3 regions of the Psychrobacillus sp. FSL K6-2843 genome follow, and region 1 is predicted to be linked to each of the others. Evidence: riboswitches for the same ligand, from Rfam matches in the RefSeq annotation. Region 1 holds a riboswitch; each other region holds the start of a gene.
The links. A riboswitch is a leader RNA that binds a small molecule or an ion and turns the genes downstream of it on or off. The one in region 1 is predicted to bind S-adenosylmethionine.
Positions count from the first base shown of each region.

Region 2: another riboswitch for S-adenosylmethionine. It lies ahead of MKY94_RS14810 (methionine ABC transporter ATP-binding protein); the one in region 1 lies ahead of MKY94_RS01040 (aminotransferase class I/II-fold pyridoxal phosphate-dependent enzyme).
Region 3: another riboswitch for S-adenosylmethionine. It lies ahead of metA (homoserine O-succinyltransferase); the one in region 1 lies ahead of MKY94_RS01040 (aminotransferase class I/II-fold pyridoxal phosphate-dependent enzyme).

Region 1 covers NZ_CP152021.1:189,602-200,189, reverse strand. Annotated here, with positions in the region: gene MKY94_RS01045 (homoserine dehydrogenase) at 1-117, opposite strand, end outside; gene MKY94_RS01040 (aminotransferase class I/II-fold pyridoxal phosphate-dependent enzyme) at 241-1,533, opposite strand; SAM riboswitch class I at 1,654-1,769, opposite strand; gene MKY94_RS01035 (glycerol-3-phosphate acyltransferase) at 1,915-2,556, shown strand; gene MKY94_RS01030 (YdcF family protein) at 2,570-3,157, shown strand; gene MKY94_RS01025 (DUF2087 domain-containing protein) at 3,315-4,064, opposite strand; gene MKY94_RS01020 (M3 family oligoendopeptidase) at 4,219-5,916, shown strand; gene MKY94_RS01015 (RDD family protein) at 5,944-6,354, shown strand; gene MKY94_RS01010 (lysoplasmalogenase) at 6,578-7,231, shown strand; gene pepT (peptidase T) at 7,265-8,491, shown strand; gene MKY94_RS01000 (multidrug resistance efflux transporter family protein) at 8,504-9,469, shown strand; gene MKY94_RS00995 (YhgE/Pip domain-containing protein) at 9,537-10,588, opposite strand, start outside.
Region 2 covers NZ_CP152021.1:2,913,186-2,923,773, reverse strand. Annotated here, with positions in the region: gene MKY94_RS14840 (acetyl-CoA C-acetyltransferase) at 1-361, shown strand, start outside; gene MKY94_RS14835 (acyl-CoA dehydrogenase family protein) at 447-2,228, shown strand; gene MKY94_RS14830 (arsenate reductase family protein) at 2,718-3,080, shown strand; gene gcvH (glycine cleavage system protein GcvH) at 3,153-3,533, shown strand; gene MKY94_RS14820 (toprim domain-containing protein) at 3,610-3,960, shown strand; gene MKY94_RS14815 (thioredoxin family protein) at 3,972-4,292, shown strand; SAM riboswitch class I at 4,332-4,436, shown strand; gene MKY94_RS14810 (methionine ABC transporter ATP-binding protein) at 4,528-5,553, shown strand; gene MKY94_RS14805 (methionine ABC transporter permease) at 5,546-6,214, shown strand; gene MKY94_RS14800 (MetQ/NlpA family ABC transporter substrate-binding protein) at 6,228-7,031, shown strand; gene MKY94_RS14795 (nuclease-related domain-containing protein) at 7,583-8,530, shown strand; gene MKY94_RS14790 (hypothetical protein) at 9,061-9,216, shown strand; gene sufC (Fe-S cluster assembly ATPase SufC) at 9,549-10,328, shown strand; gene sufD (Fe-S cluster assembly protein SufD) at 10,346-10,588, shown strand, end outside.
Region 3 covers NZ_CP152021.1:1,978,265-1,988,852, forward strand. Annotated here, with positions in the region: gene MKY94_RS09920 (RAxF-45 family protein) at 1-90, shown strand, start outside; gene abc-f (ABC-F type ribosomal protection protein) at 199-2,064, shown strand; SAM riboswitch class I at 2,154-2,258, shown strand; gene metA (homoserine O-succinyltransferase) at 2,458-3,366, shown strand; gene speD (adenosylmethionine decarboxylase) at 3,569-4,384, shown strand; gene MKY94_RS09940 (site-2 protease family protein) at 4,685-5,131, shown strand; gene MKY94_RS09945 (GNAT family N-acetyltransferase) at 5,341-5,844, shown strand; gene MKY94_RS09950 (LysE family transporter) at 6,194-6,823, shown strand; gene MKY94_RS09955 (hypothetical protein) at 6,999-7,454, shown strand; gene MKY94_RS09960 (hypothetical protein) at 7,620-7,862, shown strand; gene MKY94_RS09965 (AAA family ATPase) at 8,710-9,516, opposite strand; gene MKY94_RS09970 (nucleotidyltransferase domain-containing protein) at 9,821-10,588, opposite strand, start outside.

The sequences.
Region 1 (10,588 bases):
AATTTCGATGTCCAATCCTAATGACTTTTTTAAGTCTTCTCGTTTTTCATTCACAATGTGATAAATCCCTTGGCCGACTGTTCCAAATCCTAAGATTGCTGCTTTTATTTTTGCCATGCTGTCTCCTCCAAATGAATCTGTACAATTGAATTTAAATAATCGTACTTGAATAAAATTTCAATTAACTAATTGACTATTTTACATATTGTAGACTATTTCCACTCAGTTAACAACAAAATTCTATATAGAGAGGACATTTGTTTTCTCTAAAAGTACTTTTCCAAGTGCTTCTTGTAAATCTTCTACTGCCTCCAAGCCTACAGACAAGCGAATTAGATCCTCTGTAACCCCTGTTTTTACTAAATCCTCCGGTGTAAGTTGTTGGTGAGTAGTGGAAGCTGGATGAATAATTAGAGATTTTGCGTCTCCCACATTTGCTACATGTGACCAAATCTCTATATTATCGATAATATGTCTACCTGCTTCTCTACCTCCCTTTGCTCCAAATGTCAAAATAGAACCGTATCCATTCTTTAAATACTTTTTAGCAAGTTCATGTGTAGGATGGCTTTCAAGCCCTAAATAGTTAACCCATGAAACTTCCTCATTGTCATTTAAGTACTCCGCAATTTTCTGGGCATTTTCGTTATGTCTTGGCACTCGTAAGTGAAGTGTTTCTAATCCTTGAAGAAAGGAGAAAGCTGCTTCTGGGCTTAGAGAAGGGCCAAAATCACGTAGCAACTGGACTCTTAGCTTTATAGCAAATGCCACGCCTGGAACATCGATTCCGTAGCGCAAACCATGATAGGTTACGTCTGGCTCTGTAAAGCCCGGGAATTTTTCAGAATTCCAGTTGAAGTTACCTCCATCAACTACTACTCCACCAATTGTTGTACCGTGACCTCCAATCCATTTTGTCGCCGAATGGATAACAATATGAGCGCCATGCTCAATTGGATTTGAACCAAACGGAGTAGCGAAAGTATTATCTACTAGTAATGGAACCCCCACTTCGTTCGCAATGGTAGCTACCTGCTCCACATCCAGTACATTTAAGCTTGGATTTCCAATAATTTCAGCAAAAAAACCTTTTGTCTTCTCAGTAACTGCTGATCTGAAATTCTCAGGATCCGTTGAATCTATAAACTTTACAGTAATTCCATAGCGAGGAAGTGTATGAGCAAAAAGATTAAAGGTCCCTCCATATAAGTTTTCAGCTGCGATAATTTCATCTCCAGCGCCTGCAATATTTAAAATAGAAAATGCAATGGCTGCCATCCCTGATGAAAGGGCCACTGCGGCAGTACCTCCTTCAAGTAATGCAATTCTTTGCTCAAAAACATCAACTGTTGGGTTTGTTATTCGGGAATAGATGTTACCAGTCTCTTTTAATGCAAATAGATTTTGAGCATGCTCAGTGTTTTGAAATACATATGAGGTTGTTTTGTGAATCGGTACCGCTCTTGATCCTGTGACTGGATCCGGTTGTTGTCCACCATGCAATAGAAGTGTTTCTTTTTGAAGATTTGTCATTTTGAATTCCTCCGTTATTAGTAGATTAGATGGATGCTTGGAGGCGGGAGAGGATTATAGAACTGCCAATGTAAAAACCCCTCTTCACTTAAGAAGAGGGGTCAAATTGACATGTTCCTCCTCTTATCTTCCAAATTCATAAAAGAATTTGTAGGATTTAGCACCTTTCCAAGTAAAAGAACTTGGTGGTTGCCGGGCATCGTAGGGCCTATTCCCTCCGCCACTCTTGATAAGAGTATTAGATTAGTGTTCCATCTTGTTACACAGTATAAATCCTCCGTTATTTATAAGTCAAGTTATTTTATATAAAATTCTGAAACTTCATCATTTTATAATCGTTTAATATAATAGATAGAATATTATTTTTGGGGGTGTCATAGAATGATTATTTGGAGTGTTAGCATTCTTTTAATAGGCTACTTAGTTGGTTCGATTCATGGATCAAAATTAGCCCAATGGATGAGTGGTGTTAATATAAAAAAAGAAGGCTTAAATAATTCAGGAGCTTCCAACGCCACCATAGTGCTTGGATGGAAGTATGGCGTTTTAGTAGGAGCCATAGATATTTTAAAAGGCGCAATTATGATTATTGGGGCAAGATTAATTGCTCCGCAGCTGACCTCACTTAGTACCTCTGAGCTTGATTTTTTGCTGTATATAGCTGGTGCTGCTGTAATCTTAGGGCATAACTTTCCTATTTACACGAAATTTAAAGGCGGTAAAGGCACAGCTTCCATCATTGGAGTACTGCTAGCGTTACATTGGCCGGTTGGATTAGCAGGACTATTATTGTTAATCTGCATCACACTTTTGACTGATTATTTATTGATAGGTGTATTCTTTTTCTACCTTATCTTTATAGGAGCCTCTATATGGACCGCAGATGGAATAGGCCCAATCATAGTTGCAGGATTTCTATTTCTAATGGCATCGTTCTTACATATAGAGAATGTTCAGCGGTTAATTCGAAAAGAAGAAGTAAAGATTTCCTCTGTTATGAAGAAAAAAAAGCCATCACTGTAAAAGGAGTGGTTAAATGAGCAAAAAAAAGAGGTGGATTGTGCTAGTTCCTTTAATAATAATGGCAACTAGTGGATTCGGTATGTGGATGCTTACAAGCAAATGGCTAGAGGATGGGTTAAAACCTAAGGCAAACGGCTCCAATGAATACGCAATTGTATTAGGGGCCAAGGTTAAACAAGGCCAGATCCCTTCTCTTGCACTACGATATCGTCTAGAGGCCGCACTAGAATATGCAAACACATATCATAATGTAAAGCTCGTTGTGACTGGAGGACAAGGACCGGACGAGGATATAGAGGAAGCAGCGGTTATGAAGGAATATCTCATGGAGAATGGAATCCCCGAGAGTCGAATAATCGTAGAAGATCAATCCACTTCTACGTATGAAAACCTTCTGTTCTCCCAACAGCTTCTACCCGATAGCGTTACCTCTGTCACAATTATTACGAGCGATTTTCATCTACAACGGGCAAAGATTATTGCAGAAGGAATAGGATGGAATGCAGATGTGGTTGCTGCTAAGACACCACAAATTTCAGAGGCAAAATTGCGATTACGTGAAAGGGCTGCCTTGCTCAAAACCTTTGTATCTGGAAAATAATAAAAGGGAGAGATGCAAAAATTATAATCTCTCCCCAGCTAAAAGAACGAATTGACTTCTTTACTCAAGCTCCCTTTGTTGCATCGATTCTCCTCTCTATCTTTCTATCCACTATAAGCTCTTGCAGAATTTACTTGAGGCTCTTTTTAATTCATCGTTAATCCTTTACCCAATAAGTGCTGCCATCATCTTTTCTATCTAAAAACCCATATTCGATTAAATAACGTCTTAACGTCACATAATCCTCATAGACATTTTTTAAAATCGTATTTATTTCTTTTTCAGTGTAATTTTTCTCTTGTTCAAAACGTTGAATAATAACTCTAAGTGTTGAAAGCTTTTGTTTTTCCTTTTTTGGAAATTTTAGCATTGGTCCGTTAATCCCCTCGGGAAAAAATTTGCTTTCGAGTTCAGCTTGTTCTTCTTCCGTGATATTGTAGCGATCATCCACCATGGTTGCATTCTTGTGAACAGGCAGGAATGCAGGAGCATGATTATCTCTTTCCTTCAACAGTTCCATCATTGTTAAAAATATTTTCGCCTGTCTTTCCTTTTCCTTTAGAACAAACCGATGATTTCGAATAGTTGAGGCACTCCCTATTCCTAGCTCCTTTTGGATCTCTAAATCACTCTTCCCCTCAAAAAATAGACGAATCAGACTGTTTTGATGTTCGGTCAAGCCCGTTAGCTTTTTGTTTAAACCACTTAAATACTCAAAAATTGACACATGTTTGTTGCCGATATGACGAATCATAAACTTCTCTGCTTCATATAACACGTTATTCTCGGGGTAGATGACACCCTTTTCTATCTGTTCCCCACATAGCAAACACTGAAAAACGTTTGTTTCTTCCACGTATCCCTTTTTCATCTCTTCAATTGTAGCTTCCCAAAATTTTTCTATCATGAATACAACAAACAACTCCTTAATATGTTTATTTATTTACAAACATATTATATTATTATCTATAACAAAACAAGTAAAATTATAAGTTGCAATTTATCTGAAAATAATAAACAATTAGAAGGAATAGATTAATATATATATAGGGGGAAATACATTGGTTACATTTAAAGAATACAAATATAAGAGACCAGATTTACAAGAAATGAAGACGGCTTTTCATGAACTATTGGCTAAAATGAAGGAAGCAACATCTGTTGAAGAGCAGAACTCGGTGATTGAAGAAATAAATGCAATTCGCAACAATTTTTCTACTCAGGCTAACCTTGTTTATATTCGAGCTTCTATTGACACAAATGATGAATTTTATCAAAAAGAACGAGATTTCTTTGATGAAATTAGCCCTGAAGTAGATGAGCTTGTAACGGAATACTATAAAGTTCTAGTAAATTCCCCATATAGAAACGTATTGGAACAGAAATGGGGTAGCCAACTATTTGATCTTGCGGACTTTCAAATCAAGGGGTTCTCTTCAGAGGTAATCAGTTTAATGCAAAAGGAGAATAAACTAACTTCTGACTACTCTAAGCTTGTTGCATCGGCCGAAGTCGAGTTTGAAGGGGAAAAATATACACTCGCACAACTCGGAAAATTTACGGAGTCTACTGATCGTGAAGTAAGAAAAAAGGCTAGAGAAGCTTCAGCTGGATTCTTTCAAGAAAACGAAGAAAAATTTGATAGTATTTATGATCAACTTGTTAAAATTCGTCATGAAATCGCAACTACACTAGGCTATAAAAACTTTGTTGAGCTTGGCTATGTTCGTATGAATCGAATCGACTATAACGCGGAAATGGTTAAAAAATTCCGCGACCAAGTACGTGATCACATTGTTCCTCTCGCAAATAAGCTATATGAAAGACAGGCTAACCGCATTGGAGTAGATAAACTTAAATTTTACGATGAACCACTTAACTTCTTAACAGGGAATGCTACTCCACAAGGCTCTCCACAATGGATTATTGATAATGGGAAGAAAATGTATGAAGAGCTATCTCCAGAGACAGCTGAGTTCTTTCAATTTATGATCGATCGTGACTTGATGGATTTAGAAGCTAAAAAAGGGAAAGAAGCTGGCGGCTATTGTACGTTTGTAGATGACTATGAGTCTCCATATATCTTCTCTAACTTCAATGGAACCTCAGGAGATATTGATGTTCTTACTCACGAAGCAGGTCATGCATTCCAGGTATATACTAGTCGCAACATTGGGATTCCGGAATATATTTGGCCAACCTTCGAATCCTGTGAAATTCACTCGATGAGTATGGAGTTTTTTACTTGGCCTTGGATGGAACTTTTCTTCAAAGACCAAACAGAAAAATATAAATTTGCTCATTTAAGCAGTGGGCTTCTCTTCTTGCCTTATGGAGTAGCTGTAGACGAGTTCCAGCACGCTATATATGAAAATCCAGAAATGACTCCTGCAGAAAGAAAGGCCACGTGGAGAAATATTGAACAAATTTACGTACCTCACCGTGATTATGATGGCAACAGTTATTACGAAGCTGGTGGCTTCTGGCACCGTCAGGGACATATATACGCAAGTCCTTTCTATTACATTGATTACACATTGGCGCAGATTTGTGCATTCCAATTTTGGAAACGTTCCAGAGAGGATCGTGAAGCCGCGTGGAGAGATTATTTACACCTTTGTAAATTAGGAGGCTCTATGTCCTTCACCAAGCTTGTAGAGGAAGCTCATCTCATTTCTCCTTTTGAAGAAGGTTGCGTGGAATCAGTTATTGGTACGATTGAAGATTACTTAAATAGCGTAAACGACGCTGCTCTTTAATATTAGAAAATAAGGGGTTTATACTTTATGAGCAATCCTGCTGGTTTTTGGGTACGCTTTTGGGCAAGTCTGTTAGATGCAATTATTATTGGAATACCGTTATCACTAATTAGCTTCATATTTTTAGGAGAAGGTGATACTTGGCTTACCACAATTGGTCAGACATTCTATTCCTTTGCAGTACCTATTTTTTGGGTGGGATATACGGTAGGTAAAAGAATCACAGGTATTCGAATCGTCCAGATAGACGGATCTAATGTAGATATTTGGACGATGGTAAAGAGAGATTTAATCGCAGGGCTTCTTTATGGGTTGACTTTAGGTATTGGTGTCATTGTAAGTGCCTTCATGGTAGGTTTACGTGAAGATAAGCGAGCTCTTCATGATTTTATAGGGGGAACTTATGTAACACATAATCCTCCTTATTATGAAGATTAAACGCCTATATCTGCCCCGGCAAGCAAATTTAGAAAAGCGAAGAGGCAGTTCCCGAGCGGTGAGCGGTCTCAGCTTTTTGAGATTTGATCTCTAGTGTCCGAAGTATAGGACTGGGACAGCATGTCTCAGTCCTTTTAGTGTGGTTATATAGAATTTATTAGACTAGGACCTCATACAATATCAGGAAAATATTTGTAAATAACAAATTTAAAGGGGTGCAGTTATGTGGAGTAAAATCTTATCCATTGCTATTGCGTTAATGGGAATCATCTATATATTCTTGATTCCTCATGATCCAGTTGGATTAAAAATCACGTTCAAATTAATTCCTATGCTGCTTATTATTTTATTTGCGTTCCATCAAGCGCCTGGTTTGCCAAAGATTTATAAAACACTCATTATTTTAGGACTTTTTGTATGTATGCTTGCAGATGGATTAATTTATTGGTTTATAGTTGGTCTCATCACATTTTTGATTGGACATATTATTTACATTTTTGCCTTTAGAAAAATTAAGAAACATTCAATTCCTAAGTGGGCAGCCGCATTATTATTAATATATGGTCTCATTATGACCATTTGGCTAGCAGGAACGTTATGGTCAGAAAAGGAAACCATTTTAGCTGTTGCTGTAGTTCTCTACATAGCAGTGATATTAACTATGGGATGGAACGCTTTCCAAACAGGGAATAAATTCGTCATTATTGGTGCTACTTTGTTTATATTCTCTGACTCTATTCTTGCAATTAACAAATTTATAATAGACGTTCCTTATGAGCATGCGCTAGTAATGCTTTCATATTACGGAGCACAATTTCTATTTGCATTCAGTATAATTTCCCATTATTCCGCTACACGGAATAATCTGTTAAAATAAACATATGCTTTGCATATTGGAGGAGATTTTAACATGAAAGAAATACTGATTGAACGCTTAACCAGATACGCAAAAATAGATACTCAATCCAACGCTTCGAGCACTTCTTGCCCTTCTACCGAAGGTCAATGGGACCTACTTCATTTATTGGAGAAGGAATTAGCAGAGCTTGGAATGGAAGAAATAACATTAGATGAGAATGGTTACTTATTTGCTTCTCTTCCTGCTAACACAGATAAAGAAGTGGCTACAATTGGCTTCTTAGCACATGTGGATACAGCAACAGACTACACAGGCAAAAACGTAAATCCTCAGCTAATCGAAAACTATGATGGACAGGATATTCAACTAAATGATCATACTGTAATGTCTGTTACAGACTTTCCAGAACTAAAACAGTATGTAGGTCAGACATTGATGACTACAGATGGAACAACTTTACTAGGTGCTGATAACAAAGCAGGAATCGCTATTATTATGACTGCTATGGAATACTTCCTGCAAAATCCGGAAGTTAAACATGGGAAAATCCGTGTAGCATTTACACCAGATGAGGAAATTGGTCGTGGGCCACATAAATTTGATGTAGAGAGATTCGAAGCAAAATATGCGTACACAATGGACGGAGGTCCACTTGGGGAACTGCAGTATGAAAGCTTCAATGCAGCTGGCGTTAAAGTGACCACTCATGGTAAGAGTGTGCACCCTGGCTCTGCTAAGGGAAAAATGGTGAATTCCATTACAATGGCTACTAAATTCCAGTCTCATATGCCTACAGATGCCGTGCCAGAAAAAACAGATGGCAATGAAGGATTTATTCATCTGATGAATTTTAATGGAGATGTAGAAAAATCTGAGTTAAGCTACATTATTCGTGATCATGATCGCGAAAAATTTGAAGCTAAAAAACAGCTTTTCCAAGATACTGCTGAAAAAATTATAGCCGAATATGGAGAGAAAGCAATTACTGTTGACGTAAAAGACCAATACTATAATATGGGCGAAAAAATTACCCCTGTTATGGAAATTGTGGATATAGCGAAGAATGTTATGGTTGCATTAGATATCGAACCATTAATCATTCCTATTCGCGGAGGAACAGATGGTTCTCAGCTTTCCTTCATGGGTATGCCAACTCCAAATATTTTTACAGGTGGAGAAAACTATCACGGAAAATACGAGTATATCTCTGTAGATGCAATGGAAAAGGCTACAGAAGTGATGAAGGGAATCATTCAATCTTTTGAAAAACAGGCCTAAGTAGGTGCTTCCATGCGTGAAATATTATTAGGAATTCTAGCCTCACTATTTTTTGCTGTTACATTTATACTTAATCGTTCTATGGAAGTATCGGGGGGGAGCTGGCTTTGGAGCTCTTCTCTTCGTTACTTTTTTATGGTCCCATTTTTATTCTTCATTGTTTTCTTTAGAAATGGATTACCAACTATGGTTAAGGAGCTTAAAATTGCTCCATTAACTTGGTTAATCTGGAGTTTTGTAGGATTTGGTTTGTTCTACGCTCCTTTAACCTTTGCCGCTGCCTATGGTCCTGGCTGGCTGATTTCTGGAATGTGGCAATTTACCATAGTCTCAGGAGTATTATTAGCCCCCTTTTTCCTTGTAAAGGTTGGAGATCGACTCATAAGGCAGAGGATTCCACGGGTGTCCCTTCTTATATCTTTGATTATTTTGGTAGGTATTGTACTTATACAAGTACCTGATGTCCAAAACTTAAACGGGAGCATGTTGCTTTTAGGAGTTTTACCCGTTCTAATAGCCACTTTTGCTTATCCACTCGGAAATCGAAAGATGATGGAGCACTTAGAAGGCAGGCTTGATACATTTCAAAGAGTCCTTGGAATGACTATTGCTTCTATGCCATTATGGATTATACTTGCTCTCTATGCAGCCTTTACTGTAGGACTTCCTTCCAGCAGTCAAGTATTTCAGTCCTTTATCGTGGGAGTTAGCTCTGGAGTTATCGCTACCACCCTCTTTTTTATGGCAACCGATCGAGTACGAAACAACCAAGGAAAATTAGCGGCAGTGGAGGCTACACAATCTACAGAAATTATCTTTGTAATAATTGGAGAAATGATTTTATTAAGTATCCCTTTACCTCCTGCCTTAGCATTAGTAGGCTTAGGAGTTATTATCTTCGGTATGGTATTACACTGCTACTATACAACGGTTCAAAGTACTAAACTGATAACTTCTAATACTAGGCCAGATAACTAGAAAAAATAAGAGACACTCGTTAAGTCCTTTGACGAGTGTCTCTTTTTATATTTTGATTAACTCCTTGTTACACTGTAGCTTCTGCCACTTGGTTTTTTTCTGCGATGTAGCGAGCTACATGCTTGTAGCTAACAGCAAATACGATAAACGTGAGTACAAGGAATGCTACTAGGCAGATTAGAAGCACAAATGCATTTGCCATCATAAATCCAGGATCACCTAAAGAAATAACAGCTTTCAGACCTGCATTTGAGTATGTCAGCGGTAAAAACTTACTAAGTGCCTGTAAATTTTCCGGTAACATAGGTATCGGCAGATTGGATCCTGTTGTAGAAAGCTGAAGTACGATGAAAGCTAGAGCGATAAAGCGACCAATGTTTCCTCCTATTGCCACTAAGAAGAAAATAATAGACATAAACGCCAAGCTAACAAAGATTGTAAACAATATAAACAATCCAACGTTATTTACTTGAAGCTTTAAAATGAATAATGAAAATAAGGATACCATTAGACCTTGTGCTATAGCAAATAATGAAAGCTGCATTAGTTTACTTGCGTACCAACTAAACAGTGAACCAGGTAAAGTAACGGGACGTTTGAAGTCAACTATAAATGATAATATTAAAATGCCAACAAATAAAGCTAAAGAAATAATGTATGGGGCAGTAGAATCGCGATAATAGTTATAGCTATTCACCGTTTCACCTTTAAAGCTAACTGGATTAGAGAATTTAGTAATGTTGGCTTCACTCACTTGAATACCGCTAACCTGATCAGCTCCACCAGCTAAACCAGTTTGAAGCTCCTGACTTCCAGATTGCAATTGATTAGCACCATCATTTAGTGATGTTACACCTAAAGTCATCGTCTCCCAACCAACCGCAACAGTTTGGTTTCCATCACTAATTTGTGTAAGTCCTGCTTTTAAGTCGTTTACTGCATTTCCAATCTTCGTCCAAGAACTAGCTACAGTAGCATTTCCATTTGCTACCTGATTTGCTCCTGTTTTTAGTCGAGTAATTCCAGCATTAGCTGCTGTTTGCCCTTCCACTAATTGATTGATACCAGCATCCAGCTGCTTAGATCCAATGGTTAGCTGAGTCGCTCCTGCCACTAATG
Region 2 (10,588 bases), 1.4 Mb from region 1:
TAAATTCCGCTCCTTTGCAGTAGGTGGCGTAGCGCCAGACGTAATGGGAATTGGACCAATCGTTGCTGTACCAAAAGCATTGAAAATTGCAGGCCTATCTATTGAAGATATTGACCTTTGGGAGCTAAACGAAGCATTTGCTTCTCAATCAATCCAAGTAGTGCGTCATTTAGGCATTGATATGGATAAAGTAAATGTTAATGGTGGAGCCATTGCATTGGGGCATCCCCTTGGAGCAACGGGTTCAATACTAACACTTAAAATGATGAGCGAATTAAGAAGACAAGGAAAGCAATTCGGTGTCGTTACCATGTGTATCGGTGGAGGCATGGGAGCTGCAGGAGTATTTGAACTTCTTTAATTTCAATAGGTGAAATGTGCTTTTAATATTTGGCGCATTTCACGATTACTAATTCAAACGTTTACACACATAGGAGGAGAAGGAAATGACACAAGTTCAAGATGCAATTAAAGGTGGAAGCTTTTTAGTAGAAGACATTGAAGCAAGTCGCGTATTTACACCAGAGGATTTCAATGATGAGCAAAAGATGATTGCTAAAACTGCAGAAGATTTTGTAAAAAGCGAAGTATTGCCTGTAGTAGAGAATTTAGAGCATCACGAGTTTGAGCACTCTGTACGTTTATTAAAATCTGCTGGAGATTTAGGTCTTTTGGCGGCTGATATTCCAGAAGCATATGATGGATTGGGATTAGACAAAATTTCTTCTGCTTTAATCGCTGAAAAATTGTCTGTAGCAGGCGGATTCTCTATCACTCACGGAGCACATGTAGGAATCGGTACACTACCAATCGTTCTTTTCGGTAACGAGGAACAAAAGAAAAAATACCTTCCAAATTCAGCTTCTGGAGACAAAATCTCAGCATACGCTTTAACGGAGCCAGGTTCAGGTTCTGACGCTCTAGGAGCAAAAACTACTGCTAAACTAAACGAAGCAGGCACTCACTATGTACTTAATGGGGAAAAACAATGGATCACTAATGCTGGATTTGCAGACGTGTTCGTAGTATACGCAAAAGTGGACGGAGACAAATTCTCTGCATTTATCGTAGAAAGAACTTTCCCAGGCGTTTCTGTAGGGGCTGAAGAAAAGAAAATGGGTATTAAATCTTCTTCTACTCGTACATTGATCTTAGAAGATGCAGAAGTACCAGTTGAAAACTTATTAGGAGAAATAGGCCGTGGTCATATTATCGCGTTCAACATCCTTAATATCGGACGTTACAAATTAGGAGTAGGTACAATCGGTGGTTCTAAACGTGCATTAGAGCTAGCAATTTCTTATTCAAACCAACGACAACAATTTAAGACACCTATTTCTTCATTTAACTTAACAAAACAAAAACTAGCAACTATGGCTTCTAAGCTTTATGCTACTGAAAGCTTGATTTACCGTACAGTTGGTTACTTCGAGGACCGTATGAGCCAAATGAGCGAAGAAGATCAAAAAGACGGAAGCAAAATTGCAGCTGCAATTGCTGAGTATGCTATTGAATGCTCTATTAACAAAGTAGTTGGTTCAGAGGTGTTAGACTATATCGCTGACGAGGCTGTTCAATTACATGGAGGATACGGCTTCATGCAAGAGTATGAAGTAGAGCGCATTTACCGTGACTCTCGAATTAACCGTATTTTCGAAGGGACAAATGAAATTAACCGTTTAATCGTTCCTGGAACATTCTTGAAAAAAGCAATGAAGGGTGAATTGCCACTTCTTCAAAAAGCACAAGGACTTCAAGAAGAGCTATTAATGATGATGCCAGAAGAAGTTGGCGATGAAGCTCTAGCTCAAGAGAAGGTACTAGTTGCAAACGCTAAGAAAATTGGTATTTTAGCTGCTGGTATGGCTGCTCAACGCTTCGGAACTAAGCTAGAAGCCGAGCAAGAAGTATTGGTACACATCGCAAACATTGCAAACAACATTTTCGCTATGGAATCAGCAGTACTTCGTACAGAAAAAGCTATCGGACGCAGTGGAGAAGAAAAAGCAGCTCAAAAGCTTCTATACACTCAAATCTTCTGCCAAGAAGCATTCAATGAAATCGAAGCAGCAGCGAAAGAAACTTTAATAGCTTCTGTAGATGGCGACAACTTACGCATGATGCTTTCTGCACTTCGTAAACTAACTCGCTACACTCCTTACAACGTAATCGAGAAAAAGCGTGAAGCTTCAGTAAAACTAATCGAAGCAGAAAAATTCGTAGTTTAATCATATAAAAACAAAGCTGCCCTCAAGAGTCTCCTATTGACTCCTGAGGGCAGTTTTTTACATAAGTAATTGATCACTCAGGAGAAATCATAACAAAAAAGCATAATTAGCAACGAAATCCAGCAACTTTTTAAGTGGAATTAAGTTTATGACCGGATAGTTCAGTTTTATGACCGGATAGCACAGTTTTATGACCGGATAGCACAATTTTATGACCGGATAAAAATATTTATAACCGCATAGCAAGGATTTATGACCGGATAGAAAAATATATGACCGTTCAGCAAAATACTATCTCTAATTGCGCTTGATCCTAAGGGTCAATTGAAAAGAATGAGTTAGCTGCATTCTAGTAAGGCAAACTATATAGAAGCGGTTTTACTTATTAATAGAATGTACTATATAATATGGAAATTTAAAACTTGGTTTGATCCCTCTTGCATGAGCAGCAAAATATTATTATGATAAAAAGAAAAAGGTGAGATTTAAATGAATATAAAATTTTACGGTTATCCTAAATGTAGTACTTGTAACAAAGCTAGCAAATGGTTGAGAGACAATCAAGTACAATTCGAGAATCACCATATTGTAGATGCGCCACCATCAAAAGAACTTTTAAAAGAGATGGTAGCTAACGGAGACTATGAGCTTAAAAAGTTCTTTAATACTAGTGGAGTGAAGTACCGTGAATTGCAACTGAAGGACAAGCTTCCTACTATGTCGGAGGATGAACAGTTGGAGCTGCTTGCTTCGGATGGAAAGCTTATTAAACGCCCACTTGTTTATGATGGAAACAAGCTTACACTTGGTTTCAAGGAAGAGCAGTTTGAGGACATGTGGAAAACCTCTTAAAGTACCTTGTATTTACTAGGGAAATATGTGAATATTAAATAGATGGAATATTTAATTGAGAGGGGTTTATTTATGAGCGTGCCTAAAGATTTTAAGTACTCAGCTGAACATGAATGGGTTAAAAATGAGGATGGAAATGTCCGCATCGGTATTACTCATTTTGCGCAATCAGAACTAGGAGACATCGTTTTTGTTGAACTTCCACAAGTTGGAGATGAAATTAAAGCAGGAGATGCTTTTGGTAGCGTTGAATCAGTAAAAACAGTTTCGGAACTATATGCACCAATTAGCGGTAAAGTAGTGGAAGTAAATGCTGAGCTAGAAGATAGCCCCGAATTCGTTAATGAATCACCTTATGAAAATGCTTGGATGATCGTTGTTGAGCCTTCTGATTTATCAGAAGTGGACAGCTTATTGTCTCCAGAAAAGTATGAAGAATTAATTGCAGAGTAATAATGAAAACGCCGGTTAATAATCGGCGTTTTTTTCATATAATAAAGGAAAGGTAACAAGTTGGGAGAGAAGCTAAATGGCACATGTATTTAGTGATAAAATAATTCTCGTCGAGGGAAGGTCTGATAAACTACAATTGTTGACCCTTCTCGATGAATCTCCAGAAATCATTTGTACAAATGGAACGATATCCGATGTAAAATTGGAGGAGCTTTTAAGCCCTTATGATGGCTTGCCGATTTATGCTTTTCTAGATGCCGACAAATCTGGCGAACAAATACGCTCGGTTGTCAGGAAGGAATATCCTGAGGCAATTCACCTCTATACAAATCCTATGTATGGTGAAGTGGCGAATACCCCGGCTAAGGTTTTGGCATCCATATTAAAACGTGTTAATATTAAGGTGAAAAAAGAATTTTTGCCTTAGGATGATGTGTAATGAATGAGTGGACTAAAGAGCAATGGGAAAGCATAAAATATAACTCTCCACTTTCCTTATTTTATATTTATACCCCAATGTGTGGTACGTGTCAGATTGCAAGTAAGATGATGAATGTCATTAAAGAAATGGTTTCTGTTCCAATTGGCCAAGCAAATATTAACTTTCTTGGCGATTTGGCAATAGAACAAGAAATTGAAAGTGTACCTTGCTTATTAATATCTAAAAATGGCAGGGTAGAAAAAAAGATATATGCGTTTCAATCCGTACCCTATCTATTGGAAACAATAAAAACTATTGACGAAAACCAGATCCTATGATAACATTCGTTGTGTTGAAAAAATAATTTAATAGTGTCGCTCTTATTGAGAGAGGTGGAGGGAAGTGCCCTACGAAGCCCGGCAACCGTCACGAAAGTGAAATGGTGCCAAGTCACGCAAAGCTATAGCTTTGAGAAATGAGAGAATGGATGAGTGTTATTTGAAATTGATAACCTACACCCCTTCTGCTCTTTTGCAGAAGGGGTTTTTTAATAGGAAAGGTGGCTAGATTTACATGATTAGTTTAAAGGAAGTTTCGAAAAGATTTATTACAAAGCAAGGAGAAATCGTTGCTGTTGATAATGTAAATCTGGACATACAGCGTGGAGAAATATTTGGGATTATTGGTTATAGCGGAGCCGGTAAAAGTACATTGATCCGCTTATTGAATGGCTTAGAAAAACCTTCTGTCGGCCAAATAGTTGTGAATGGGCAAGAGATTACTTCCATAAATGAGGAGAAGCTCCGTGGCTTCCGACAAAAGGTAAGTATGATCTTCCAGCATTTCAATCTTTTATGGTCGAGAACAGTCGCTGAAAATATAGCATTTCCTCTAGAAATTGCTGGGGTTCCGAAGGACAAAAGAAAAGCCAGAGTAGAGGAGCTTTTGAACCTTGTTGGTCTAGAGGGCAGAGGAGATTCTTATCCTTCACAATTATCTGGTGGGCAAAAGCAGCGTGTAGGAATTGCTAGGGCTTTAGCTAATGGACCAGAGGTATTGCTTTGTGATGAGGCAACATCTGCTCTTGATCCTGAAACGACCGATTCAATACTAGACCTATTAGTCAGCATCAACGAAAAACTAGGATTAACAATTGTATTGATTACACACGAAATGCAAGTTATTCAAAAGATTTGTAACCGAGTAGCTGTTATGGAAAATGGGCAAGTTGTAGAAGAGGGAGATGTGCTAGAGGTTTTCCAAAAGCCACAACAGGCTATTACTAAACGTTTCGTCTCTCAAATTTCTGATTCCAACCAGCCAGTGCAAACGATTCAAAAAATAGTCCAGCTTTATCCAAATGGTAAGCTAGTCAAGCTCGTTTTTGTAGGTGAAACCACAGAGCAGCCAATTCTTTCAAGATTAATCAAACAGTTTGATTTAGAAGTTAATATTGTGCAAGGTAACATCTCTCATACGAAGAGTGGAGCTTTCGGTACACTAATTCTTCAAATCGATGGAAATGACCAAGCCGTGGAGGATGCAATACAATTTATCCACTCGCAAAAAGTAAACACTGAGGTGATCAACAATGATTGAATCGTTATTTCCAAATGTTGATTGGCCTAAAATGTGGGACGCTACTCTAGAAACCCTGTATATGACAGCAGTTTCTACGGTACTCACAGCAATCTTTGGACTAATTTTAGGACTTTTATTATTTTTGACAAGCCCACATCAGGCTTGGGCGAATAAATTGGCAAATTGGTTAACGGGTGCGGTAGTAAATATATTCCGCTCTATCCCATTTATTATATTAATTATTTTATTGATCCCACTTACAACACTGTTGATGGGCTCGATGCGTGGTCCGAATGCTGCTTTCCCAGCATTAGTGATTGGAGCTGCTCCATTTTATGCTCGCATGGTTTTAATTGCTTTACGAGAAATTGATAAAGGCGTTTTAGAGGCTGCAAAATCTATGGGTGCTAAAACCACAACTATTATATGGAAGGTTTTATTGCCTGAATCAATGCCAGCTTTAGTGTCTGGTATAACCGTAACTTGTATTTCACTAGTTGGTTATACAGCTATGGCAGGAATCATTGGAGCGGGAGGATTAGGGAATCTAGCCTTTTTAGATGGTTTCCAACGTGGTCGCGGGGATGTCACACTCGTAGCTACTATTTTAATATTAATCATCGTGTTCATTATCCAATGGATTGGTGACATCATTACTACAAAAATAGATAAACGATAAGGGAGAGATTGGGATGAAAAAATTATTGGCTGGAGTTTTATTATCTGTTAGTGCATTAACGCTTGCTGCATGTGGAGACGAGGATAGCGATAAATTAGTTGTTGGTGCATCCAACGTACCGCACGCAGAAATTTTAGAACAGGTAAAACCTATCTTAGAAGAACAAGGTATTGAGCTTCAAATTGAAACTTATCAAGACTATGTACTACCAAATAAAGACCTAGATTCTGGAGATCTAGATGCCAATTATTTTCAACATGCTCCATACTTAGAATCTCAAATGAAAGATTTCGATTATGATTTCGCAAATGCTGGCGGAATCCATATTGAGCCAATTGGTCTTTACTCTAAAAAATACGCTTCTATTGACGAACTTCCTGAGGGCGCAACTATTCTAATGAGTAACTCTGTAGCTGACCATGGACGCGTGTTAGCGATGCTAGAAGCAGAAGGTCTAATTACCCTGGCAGAGGGAATAGATAAAACAACTGCCGAAATTGGAGACATCGTAGATAATCCTAAAAACCTAGAATTTGATCCTAACTACGAAGCGGCCCTAATGGTTCAGTTATATGAAAATGAAGAGGGTGATGCATTATTGATCAACTCCAATTATGCAATCGACGCTGGCCTAAATCCATTAGAAGATGCAATCGCTATTGAAGACTCAGAATCTCCGTATGTTAACCTAATTGCTGTAAAAGCTGGTAACGAGGACGACAAGCGCATCAAAGCACTAGTAGAAGCATTACAATCAGAAGAAATTCAAGACTTTATATTGGAAGAATGGAAAGGTTCAGTTGTTCCAGTAAAATAATAAGATAAGGAGCAGGCACCTTGTGTGCTTGCTTTTTTTTGTGATTGAGCGGAGTCATTGTCCTTAACTGGTTGGGAAGTGTCTCCTAAAAAGGTGGAAACCGCTCCTAAACGGGAGAAACTGTCTCCTAAATCAAAGAAAAGTGCCCCTAACTAAGAGTGTCGCCCCTAAATTGTTGGAAATGTCTCCTAAGAAGGTGGAAACCGCTCCTAAACAGGAGAAAGTGTCTCCTAAATCAAAGAAAAGTGCCCCTAACTAAGAGTGTCGCCCCTAAATTGTTGGAAATGTCTCCTAAGAAGGTGGAAACCGCTCCTAAACGAGAGAAACTGTCTCCTAAATCAGAGAAAAGCGCCCCTAACTGAGAGTGTCGCCCCTAAATTGGTGGATGTGTCTCCTAAAAAGGTGGAAACCGCTCCTAAACGGGGAAAACTGTCTCCTAATTCAAAGAAAAGCGCTCCTAACTCAGAAACTACATCTACTAATCTGAAATTCCAAAATAAGGGTATCTTTATTCTATTCATTTTGCTAATCTGATAGGGAGGTGATGACTATTGATTATAAAAAAATATACTGAATCGCAACAACTGAAAGCAATGAAATTATTATTAAACAGGCTGCCTATGAAGCACCCGCTTTACTCAAAACTCGGCATGGAAATTCAAACAACGATGGCAGGAGATTATGGAGAGGAAATGGTTTATAGAGAATTAGAGAGGATGCATTTACCTTACAATTATTATTTGTTTCATAAAATAATGATTCGTACAGAAAAGTTATTTGAAATTGATTATATTTTATTAACTCCATTTGGTGCAATTGTGTTAGAAGTAAAAAATATTATAGGAGAGCTTGAATTTCAGGTAAATCCTTCTCAATTAGTACAAACTAAGGATAATGGAGAGATAAAAAAATATCCTTGTCCCGTTAACCAGTTAAATGAGTACATCTATTTACTATCTAATTTCTTGTTCCAGCATAACCTCTCAATTCCAGTATTCGGAGCAATTATTTTTGCTTCTAAGAATAGCTATGTAAAAACCACCACAAACGAGACAACAATCCTTTATAAGAAAGATCTATATTCGTTCCTTCGAAAACTCCAAAATAAACCCTTGACTGTAACCAATTCTAAGCTCAGCCAGATAAAGAATCTGATCCTAAAATATAATTCTTCATATGATTTTTTCCCTTTAACTAAACATTACTATATAGAACCAAGTGATTTAATCCTGGGAGTCGCATGTGAAAAATGCGGACAAGTTGGGATGAATAAAGTGAAGAATTTCTGGTATTGTGCAGGCTGCCAGTATGTAGACAAATATGCTTTACAAAAATCACTACAACAATATTTTTTATTGTATGACGACTTCATTACAAACAAAACATGCAGAGAGTTTTTACAATTAAGAACTCGATATGAAGCAAATAGATTATTGAGGAAAGCAAACCTAATTAAAATAGGAAACAATAAATCTACAAAATATAAGTGGAAAACTTAATGTATAAATCAATTCCATAATTCTTGTTTATATGAAAAAATACAAACAATTTTTTTATCACTTCATTTCCTCTATAGGATGACACTTTCAGAGGAGTAGCGAAAAGACTTCATCGTCAGCCCTCTGCCACAATGTTTAATTGGTAAAGGTTTAATCATGAAATTAACTCGTATATAAAAACTTTTTAAAAATGATTCGTTTCACCCGTTTTTATTTTCGACTATAATTCGCTTTTTAAAATGCACAAAATATTCTAGAGTGTTTCAGGTTAAATGGTATTCGCCCTCATGTGCATGGGATTAGGATTTGAAGTGGCAGACAAGTCAATAAATAACAGGATTACGTAAAGCAATAGGAAGAAACATATATATGTGACATATGTAGCAATTCCTTTTTTATCGTAGACAATTATCAGAATAAAAAGGATGTTTGAACTTAACATGAGGTGGTATGTAGTGTAGTATAGAAACCATAAAAATTGAAAGGAATGATTTATTATCAGTTCGGAAGAGTTGCCGTATACAGAACAAATGGACCACGCGTTTAGAGGAGTACATGGTTTCGGCTACGATGAATTACGAAATAGTCAAAGATTGAGAGCGAAAGTTGAAAAACGTCGTCAAGCCGATCACGAAAAAAGTATGCAGCTTGCTGCTAAGCTCGATGCTCGTGCTTTCCGAGGTTAATTTAAATATAAGACAAAATCCATGCAGATTAATCTGTGTGGATTTTTTATTTCTAGGATAAAAGAATGAAGGAAACGGTATTTATTTTCTGCCTTTTTAAGTTAACACTATGCTGGTAGTGATATGCATTCTCAATTAGATGGTTCTTATTGAAAATGATAGCATCATAAAGTACCATAAATATCAACCTATTTCTTCTATTAAAAATGTTATATATTATCAATGAGAAAGTGTTTCAAAAGATTTGCAAGGGACTTCAGTTTGGGTTAAGATTAGAATGATAATAAATTAGAATGGTTACACATTCATAGTTACTTAATGGAGGTTATTAAATGTCGACTTTAGTTATTAAGGATTTACACGTTGCTATCGACGGTAAAGAGATTTTAAAAGGTGTTAATTTGTCACTTAACACAAATGAAATTCACGCTATCATGGGTCCAAACGGTACTGGTAAGTCTACTTTGGCTTCAGCTATCATGGGTCATCCTAAATATGAAGTTACTTCTGGTTCTGTAGAACTAGATGGTGAAGATGTATTGGAAATGGAAGTGGATGAGCGCGCACAAGCTGGTTTGTTCCTTGCAATGCAATATCCAAGTGAGATCACTGGAGTAACTAACGCAGACTTCTTACGTTCGGCAATCAACTCTCGCCGTGAAGAAGGTGATGAAATTTCACTTATGAAATTCATCCGCGAATTAGACAGCAAAATGGAATTCTTAGAAATGGACGTTGACATGGCTCAACGCTATTTAAATGAAGGATTCTCAGGTGGAGAGAAAAAACGTAACGAAATTCTTCAGTTAATGATGCTTAAACCTAAATTTGCTATTTTAGATGAAATTGACTCAGGTTTAGATATCGATGCACTTAAAGTTGTATCTAAAGGTATCAATGAAATGCGTGGAGAAGGATTTGGTAGCTTAATCATCACTCACTACCAACGTTTACTTAACTACATCACTCCAGACCATGTACATGTTATGATGCAAGGTCGCGTTGTTAAATCTGGTGGCCCTGAGCTAGCTCAAAAATTAGAAGCTCAAGGTTATGACTGGATTAAAGAAGAATTAGGAATCGAAGACGAGACAGTTGGACAAGAAGCATAAGAAAGGGGACGCATGACATGACGGTTGAAACGAAATTGGCATTAACCGAACAGGATATTCGCTCCTTTTCAGAAGGTCACCAAGAACCAAGCTGGATGACGGAACTTCGTCTTTCTGCTTTAGGTCAAGTGGAAACACTTCCAATGCCAACACCAGATAAAACAAAAATTACAAATTGGAATTTCACTGAATTTCCTGCTCATACTGTAGAAAGCACTACATTTTCTTCATTGGATGAACTTCCTGAAGAGGTGCAAGCA
Region 3 (10,588 bases), 1.8 Mb from region 1:
TTATCCATATCCTGTGCGATTACTCATGGATTTACTAAGAACGGGACCAGTCTGTCCTTTTTTAAACAGTTACATGAAATTCACAGCTGATAAGCCATTCTTTCTGAACCACATTTAGGAGACTGCTCGCTTATGGAGCAGTCTTTTTGTATGCAGAAAAATGCTTCCAGCTATATTTTGGAGAGGAAGCGAATTAGAATGATATGTAAAATACAGGAAATTAGTAAAATGCTTGGTGGAAACACAATATTTGAGGATTTAACCTTGGATGTAAGGTCTGGAGAAAAATTAGGGATAGTTGGTAGAAATGGAAGCGGTAAAACAACTCTTTTTAAAATGATTGCAGGTATAGAAAAACCAGATCAAGGTACGATAACCTTCAAAAAGGGGACAAAAATAGGTTATCTTGCTCAAATCCCCACTTTTGAAAACCATATTACAGGGAAAGATCTGCTATATGATGCTTTTGAGGATATAAGGCTACTTCAGCAAAAGATGAGCGAACTAGAACATGAGCTTGCAGTAGCTGATTCTGAGATATTAGAAAAGCTCTTAAAACAGTATGGGGATATTCAGGAAAAATTCACTTTACAGGGTGGATACGGTATTGACTCGGAAATTGATAAAGTAATTCAAGGGTTACAGCTAAGTGGCTTTGTCAATCAGACTTTTTCAAGTTTAAGTGGGGGTGAGCAAACAAAAATAATGCTTGGACAGCTTCTTCTAACCAGACCACAGTTATTACTTTTGGATGAGCCGACCAATCATTTGGATTTGTATGCTATAGAGTGGCTGGAGGAATATTTGGTTAACTATTCAGGGACTGTAGTTTTAATTTCACACGACCGATATTTCCTAGATACGGTTGTCACTAATGTTGCCGATCTTGAGGACGGGATGTTAACACTTTATCATGGTAATTATTCTTCGTTTTTAATAGAGAAGGAAGAAAAGCTGACTCGTGAATTCCAGCAATATGAGGAACAACAAAAAAAGATAAAAAAAATGAGAGAAGCCATTAAGAGATTGAAAATTTGGGCTAATCAGGCTGTTCCTCCAAATGCAGGACTTCATCGACAAGCGAGAAATATGGAACGAGCTCTAGAACGTATGGAAAAGGTTCGAAAGCCTTTGATAGATCCTAAAAAAATGAACCTGACATTTGACGCAGCACCTAGAAGTGGAAAAGAAGTAGTAATAATGGAGAGCGTCTCCAAATGCTTTGGAGATAAAAAGATTTTAAATGACACAGATATGCATGTTTATTGGAAAGATCGACTTGCTATAGTAGGAAGAAATGGAACGGGTAAAACAACCATATTAAATATTCTCAGAGGGGAAGAAACAATTGATATAGGGGAAGCTCGATTTGGGAGTAATGTAAGACTTGGCTACCTATCTCAACATTTTGAGATAGGAGATCCAAAAGCTCGATTGATAGATATTTTCAGAGGTGAAGTGAACGTTAGTGAAGGAGAAGCGCGCCACATTTTAGCGAAGTTTATGTTCTACGGACCCGATGTTTTCAAAAGAGTTGCTGATTTAAGCGGTGGAGAAAGAATGCGTCTTCGTCTAGCACAGTTAATGCATCAAGACATCAATTGTTTAATATTAGATGAACCAACTAACCATCTGGACATTGATTCTTGTGAGGTGTTAGAAGAAGCACTCGATGATTTTAGTGGAACAATTATTGCTGTTTCCCATGATAGATATTTCTTAAATAAACTATTTTCAAGAACTGTTTGGCTAGAGAATGGCAAGCTTACAACTTATGAAGGCCCGTTTGAATGGGCAAGAGAAAAATGGGTTGAATTTAGCTCTAAACAAAATTCGGAGAAAGAAATAAAGGAGCAGCATCCCATAAAAAAATCACCAACCACTAAACAAGAAAATAAGGTTCCACTAGAGCACCAAATAAATGAGCTAGAGAAGATAATAAGTGACTTAGAAAATCAGATTAACTTAGAGGCAGACTGGTCAATCTATGAGTCATTAAGCTTGAAGAAATTGCACGCAGAAGAGCAGTTGGAACAATTAATGGAGAAGTGGTTAGAACTATGAGATTAATAGGCTATTCTTGAAAATGGGTTGATATAAATAAGAGACCATGCTAATATTATTTATTGACAAATAATTATAACAATTAAATATTCTTATCAAGAGAAGCGAAGGGATTAGGCCCGTTGAAGCTTCAGCAACCTCTGTTTTACAGAAAGGTGCTAACTCCTACAAGACATTATCTTGGAAGATAAGAGCTAAAGAGCAACTTTCTGCCCCTCTTTTCTTACATGGAAAGAGGGGCATTTTTGTTTGAAAAAAAGTATCTGGTTTTTGGTTGTCTAGCTCAGACTTTACCCACAAGGTTCAAGTAAAATCTGAATTGCTTTGTAATTGTATCTATGTTTTCACTGTACAAACGTTAGTTCTAGTGCTTTTCTATAAGGAGGAAATAAATTGCCTATTAATATTCCAAAACAATTACCGGCAACAAAATTATTAAAAGAAGAGAAAATCTTTGTAATGGATCAAGAAAGAGCATATACACAAGATATTCGTCCACTCAACATCGTTATTTTCAATCTTATGCCTGAAAAAGAAAAAACAGAGTTACAGCTACTAAGACTTTTAGGTAATACACCATTACAAGTAAATATAACATTTATGAATACAGCAACATACGAATCTAAAAATGCTAGTAAAACTCATCTAAATACATTTTATTCGACATTTGATGAAATTAAGGAAAAAAAGTATGATGGGATGATTATTACTGGTGCTCCAATTGAGCAACTTCCATTCGAAGAAGTAGATTACTGGAGAGAGATGAAGGAAATCATGGAATGGTCTAAATCGAATGTGACCTCAACGTTACATATTTGCTGGGGTGCCCAAGCAGCTCTTTATTACCATTATGGAATTGATAAATTTCCTCTTGATCAAAAGTGTTCAGGAGTGTTTAGGCACATTTTAATTGATCAGGTCGAGGATCTAGTAAGAGGATTTAATGACGAATTTAATGCCCCTGTATCGCGTTATACATCTGTTTCAAGAGAAGAAATTGAAAAGAATGAGCACCTAACCGTACTTGCCAATTCTGAGGAAGCTGGAGTCTTTCTTGTGAAATCGAATGACAACAAATATGTGATGGTGACTGGTCACTTAGAGTATGATGCAAATACTTTAGCAGAGGAATATAATAGAGATCTCAACAAAGGAATAGAGGTTCAGATGCCTAAATACTATTTCCCTAACAATGATCCTTCTAGTCAACCATTGAATACATGGAAGGCTCATACGCATCTATTATTTTCAAACTGGTTAAATTACTATGTATACCAAGCTACACCTTATGATTGGGAATAATATGTTTAATTGAACAGTCAGAAGGAAGTATTATTTGTCTTGTATATTAAACTCCTGTTTATTTAAACAGGAGTTTTTCCTATTTTTAGTTTTATTTATTCAGATATTAGGGAAAACAAAAGAGAAGAGACATTGTATTATGCAAAGAAACATATTTTTAAATGGAATTGATTTACACTTTATTGGAAGCGAGGTTAGGTCTATGAGTTTGACACCAAAACAAAGAATCGAGTTACATGGGTTTAATAATCTAACGAAAACACTAAGCTTTAATATGTATGATATCTGTTATACGAGAACCAAGGAAGAAAGGGAAAAATATATAGAATATATTGATGAGCAATATAACGCTGAACGCTTAACTAATATACTAACCAAAGTATCCGAAATTATAGAAGCGAATATATTAAATATTGCACAGCAGGATTACGAGCCGCAGGGTGCAAGTGTAACCATTTTAGTATCGGAAGGACCTGTCGATCAAACACCGATAGAATCATTTAAGCAATCTCCGGGGCCAATACCAGAAACTGTACTTGGTCACCTAGATAAAAGCCATATTACTGTTCATACTTATCCGGAATATCACCCGGATGAAGGAATCAGTACTTTTAGAGCAGATATAGATATTTCTACTTGCGGAGAAATTTCTCCATTAAAAGCACTAAATTATTTGATTCATTCCTTTGAAACTGACGTGATGGTCATGGATTATCGAGTGAGAGGGTTCACGAGAGATGTGAAAGGCCATAAATTATTCATAGATCACGATATTAATTCCATTCAAAATTATATCCCAGATGCTTTGCAGGAATTTTACCATATGATCGATGTTAACGTTTATCAGGAAAATATTTTTCATACTAAATGTAAGCTAAAGCAGTTTGACTTGAATAATTACCTATTTGGCTACAACGAAGATGAACTTTCAGAAGAAGAAAAAATATTGATAACGAAAAAGCTAAAAACAGAAATGGACGAAATCTTTTACGCAAAAAACATGACTCGATCAGATTAAATTGAAAAAAGCTCTGAGTAAATCACTCAGAGCTTTTCATTTGTGTGAAGAATGGACTTTATGACCGGATAGACCAAGTTTATGACCGGATAGAAAAATTTATGACCGGAAAGAAATTTTATAGCCGAATAAACCAGTTGTAAGACAATAGTCATAAAAAAGGTTGATTTATCATTTAATGTTCAGTGAACTACTTAGACGACTCTTACTTCATGAAATAATATGGCTGAAAATTAATATTCAGAAATATTCGAAACATTATAACCCTTTCTCCGTAAATGTTAGAAAGGGGATGAAAAGATGGACTTTTTAATAAACTTCATAATTATTACTTTGTTTATTAGCCCAATTATTGCACTCATTCACGAAGCTGGACACGCATTTTTTTTGAAAATATTTGGTGCGAAAGTAAGTGAGTTCTCTATAGGGAATGGTAATACACTTTTACAGATAAATAATTTTCTCATAAAAAAAGTTTACTTCTTTGGAGGAAGAGTTTTTTCAGAAAACCATGAGAAATTAAGTAAAAGCCAAAAAACATTTTATTACTTAGGGGGAGTTTTCTTTAACTTTATTTCTGCTATAGTACTTCACTTATTAACTGGTTATGAATTCCTAGTTTTTAGAAACTATTTGGATAGTTTTATTTTTGTATCGTATCTAACTGTTTTAATCAATCTAATTCCACTTAATACAATAATAGGTGCTACGGACGGTAAACAATTAATAGAACTATATAAGAATTAGTTAGAAGTTAATAGTAAAAACATATTGGAATAGACAGGATATTTCTGGAATGATAAACTTTAATGACCATACAATATTGGACGGCAAAGTGTAATGCTACCTTTATTTTGGATAAATTTTAATGGGAGTAGCTGCCAATAACATATACCTATTTTTAAATTTGTTTTTGTCTATAAAATGACGTACAAAATTATGATAGGAGTGTAATAATGATTGAATTAGACACAGAAAGATTAATATTAATTCCACTGACTGCAGAAAATCTAAGATTACTAATTGATAATCCAAAGAAAATGGAACAGAGTTTATCTATCAATGAATCAAATAGATTTCTTAGTTCGGATCTTAAACAAGCTATGGAAATTAGACTTTCAAAACTGTTAAGTGATGAAGAAAATTATATTTGGTATACCAATTGGTTAATCGTTTCGAAAGATCAAAACTGTAGTGTTGGTGGAGTAATGTTAAAAGGTCTTCCTAATGAAAATGGTGAAGTAGTAATAGGGTACTATACTCTTCCAGAATATCAAGGGAACGGCTATATGACGGAAACTATTAATAACATGAAAAACTGGTTGCTAGATCAGGCCGATGTTATGTATGTTATTGCTGATACGGATAAAGACAATATTCCATCGCATAGAGTTTTAGAAAAATGTGGGGCGAAAATTTATAAAGAAACAGATGAATTATATTTTTGGAGATTTGTTTAAAATAAATTAACGTAGGATGAAACGAGGCATCATTTGGCAATGGTGCCTCGTTTTTTTGTATTATTACCAAGGTCTATAGCATTAATAGTTGTTCCCAACATTCTAGTTCTATTATAGGTGCATAAGTAAATATGAAATTTTGAAAAGTAGAAGTATAACTGAGATTGTGATTTTTAATTGAAGATGTGTTTCATTTCGATGATTTGTTTATCAGTGTGAAATATTAAAATTCTACTAACGAAAAAGTTTAGTATAAGAGGTTGAATATAATATGCTTTATTCTGTATAATAATTCATATAAACGGACATATGAGGGTATTTATTTTTACTTTTGAGAGAAGTGTTCATTGTGAGTTTGTATTTTGCTTATGTAATGGTGGGACTTGCCATTGCAATGCCTGTAGGCGCAATTACAGTCGAAATGACGAAGCAAGGATTGAAAAATGGATTTATACATGGATGGGCAGTAGGGTTAGGTGGTATGACAATTGATTTTGTGCTAATCATTTTACTATCAACAGGACTTGCTTCTATCTTAGCGCTGCCTATTATCCAAATTCCGATGTGGCTTATTGGTGCTCTGTTTTTATTGTACATAGGTTACGATTCAATTAAAAATGCTGATAAAGATATTACTTTATCTGGAGAAAAAGTAACAAAGTCTTTTTTTAGTTCATTTAAGAACGGACTTCTTGTGGCCATATCTCCAGGGAATCTAGTTTTTTGGGTAAATGTATTTGGAGTAGTACTTGCTAAAAACTATGCCAGCGATGAAAGTCATTTTTTCATTGTTGCATTAGGAATTTTAAGTGGAATATTGCTACACGACATTGGATTACTCACTATTATATCGATTACAAGGAAAGCACTAAATAGAAATATGATTAAATGGTTAACAATAATATCGGGGATATTATTAATAGGTTTTGCGGGATATTTTGTTTATGAGTTCATTCAAAGTTTGAAGTTATATATATAATACTTTTTCACGAACGGGTGCTGAAGTTACACAAGACCATCATTATCGATGGTCTATTTTTACATTATAAATAACAAGTAGAATTCGTTGAACCACTGTGAAATGTTACAGGTTAGTTGAACAAGCTGATAAACTTTTTGCAATGAAAATATGAAGTAGATGAGGTATGTATGGAATGGGAGAAGAGGAACTTGTATTACTCTTTAAAAATGGAGTTTCTGATTTTAAAAGATGGGCTCGCAAAGCTGATAAATCCTCTGAAGAATGGGAAACAGAATACCCAAACTGGAACTGGCAATACCACGACACAGGAAATTTACTTAAAGAGTTATCAGTTGAGCGATGGAACGAAGAACTTATTGAAGATTTTCTTTATATACTAGCAAGAGATAATGAAGTCGAGAATATCATAGAAAACCTTATAGACATACCTAATCAACTTTTATCATTAACTAAGTATGCTTTAATTTATAGTGATGCCGATGCAAAATGGCAAGTTGCTTATGGTCTCGGAGAAATCAAGGGAGATAACTTATTGATAAGAATGTATTTAAGTGATTTTCTAAATGATGAACAGGAGTATGTGCGAAGGCGTGCTTCCTTTGCTTTAGATAAACATGGAACACAATAACTAACTTATGATGTGTTTAGTTTTATGAGCTAATTAGTAAACAATATTGGTCAACATACGGTTTGGTACTATTTCTCATTGTATGATTAACATTATATGGAGAAAGCAAAAATAAAGAATTTTTTTCTCTTGTGATGTATATTGATTATTGAGGAGGGATCATTCTTGACTAACGAAGAAATAAACAAACTATCGGATGTATTGTTACAAAGTCTGTATGAGTATCATTTTGCTAATAATGGAGGAAGCTATGTATTACCTAAAGCAATGGTAAATACTGATCTCAATAGCAAACAAGCTATTGAATACCTTATTGAAAAGGAATATGCCATAGATAACGGGCAAGGGTCAGATAACCTAGTTTTAGCGATAACAGCGCAAGGTATGGACTATATTAAAAACAAATAAGTGTATCAGCAGAGGAACGTCCACAGGAGGCGTTCTTTTTATTTTATCCAACTAACTCGAGGGGGGAGAATGATGGAGGGAGTGAGTGTATGGGACGAAATTTTTGGATAATGGAATTAAATCGATTAGAGTACTTTTAGCGATTATTGGAAAGGTATATGCTCCGTATAGTAAGAGAGGCCATGTGGTAATCTTTCTTTCATGTTATTAGACATGGTAACAGGCCATATTCGACTTGCTTAACTTGCATTCCGTCCAATCTCATTTAGATGGCCTTCATTTTTAGTTCAGCTAGATAACTTATCTTTTTCCCATAGAAAAACACCTCCACGTAGATAAGTTAGGTATTGTTATACCCGATTTTCAAGGAAAGGTGTTTTTATTTGTCTTATTTCTTTAGGTCACTGCATATTGCAGATTTCAAGTATTTGTTACCTTTTTTTTGGTTGATTATCACTTAACGGCACTCTCGTTATGTCCTGGTACTAACCCAGCTCAAGAACACAAATGAACGACGATAGAGAATTGTTTCACGATATCCGTAGCAACTTTGGCTAAGGTTTGCTCAGCCATTCGAGTGGCGATGTATGGAATGGAGTCCAACCTTCTCGATATCTTCTTTGTGGGAGGATAGTCTAGTAGCCACCTCTTGATTTAGCACCTGTTCAGTAAGAAATTCTATATGAGTTAGAATGGTTTTTACCAAAAGTCGTTGATGAGCCTCTAAGCGCTAGTTCCAGTTCAGTTGGAAATTCGTATAATGACCTTGGCAAACGAATTAGAAGATTATAAGATTGTTTGTTGGCTATTATATGCGTTCTGAAGTGTCCATAGATGTTTCTGCTGATTATTCAAATTCATTCTTACGATTTTTGAAAAAGTCGTAGAAAAATCTTACGTTTTCAAGTTCAGTCCATATATATGTTCTCAAAATGGGTGCGTCAAGACTATAAATTTTAGCATCTAGTGTTCCCAACATAAATGGAGAGTGTGTCGCTATAATAAACTGACAGTTAAAAAATCTTGCCAGTTTATTGATTTCTTCTGCCAGCTGAATTTGGTTTGTAGGTGAAAGAGATGTTTCAGGTTCATCGAGCAAGTATAATCCATTTGGGACTAGATACTCATCAAATATCTGGATGGATGTCTCACCGTTAGAATACTTTTCATTAGAAAACTTCATAATCTCGATTTGTTTGTACATCTCTGAAGAATGTTTCAACTTTTCCAAATGCTCCTTAGTATATCCCAATCGAGAGTGTTGGTACAGGTAACCTTCCTTAAGAACTGCCTCCTGCTGAATCTTCTTGATCTCATATAAAATATCTTCGCTTTTGATGTACAAACTATGCGGTATTCGATCTGACTCTCCGTCACTCTTATTTTCACCTAGGCCGTAAGAACAATCCGAAATGTAATCTAACGGGTATTTGTTATAGATATTATTTGTGATTTCCTCAGCCCCTATAATTTTCAGCTTGTTTGCCATTAAATTTAACAGAGTGGACTTACCAGAACCGTTGTTACCATACAATACTGTAATGTTATTGAAGATTAACACTTCTCCAGTTATTTTTCTAAACACATTGTATGGATAGGCATTTGGATTCTCGACTGTATGAGGAGGAAGTTTGAAACTTTTCAGATATATCATACGGGTAAACCTTCCTTTTGGAAAAATGAATAGCTATCATCAATAATATCATCTTTTTACCACGGTTCCAGAAATTTAGTGTGAGGGTTGAATTATGTTTTTCATAAATGCTTATTCTCCTAAAGTATAGGAAAAGCTAAGTCTTGAGGTATTACAGGGTTGTATTAGACTAACTAAAGCGCACGATGATGGATACCTATTAAATTTCTATTAGCTGCTTTTAAACACAATCGATTCTCAATTCTAACAGCCAGTTTTTTACTTTGTATTAATTATTGATCAACTGGACCTCAACTCGACAAGGTTATAAGTTATTACTTTTTAACAGTTTGTCTAAATGGTCAACCAGTTCATTTATGGCATTTAATAGTGTTATGGTATTGTAGCTAAGAATCATGATTATGTTTTCTTCCATCTTGTCTGGTAGATATTTGCATGTTTTTTGTGCGATCTTAATTAACTTCTTTTCTCCAGGGTGTGGCAACTCGTTAATCGCAAATAAGATATCAAAGTAACTTGCAAGTAATGCAGCAACCCTATGATTTATACTTATATAGTCTTTTCTTTTTAAAGCTTTCTCGATTTGACAATAGTAGGATGTAACACTGTCTCGCAATAAAGGGTAATTTTTGTTAAGGATATTTTCTTTTAATTCTTCTGGAAAGGTTACGTTAATTTTATCCTGTAGTTTCTTTAATTTACCATTTTGGTCATATAGTATTTTGGAATTTAAATAATTACTCCATAAGCAAGTGGAGTAACCGACTTGAGCCTGGAAATTCATTACCATGTTCATAAGTTCATTCTCAATGCCAGCATAATTTCTATATATAATTTCTATACCAATATTGGGTTCATTTAGCGTTCCATCATCTTCTGTTTCCCAATACTGGTTATTAATCTCCATATAATCAGAAAACGGTTCTAACAATTTTTTGCGAGTGCTGGTAGGGATTTCTTGATCACTATATATATACAAATCTATATCAGAATGTTCATCTTGGCTATTTGTTGAAAGAGAGCCAGAGAGCACAACACCTTCCACTTCTTCTAACTGAGAAAATACAGATGA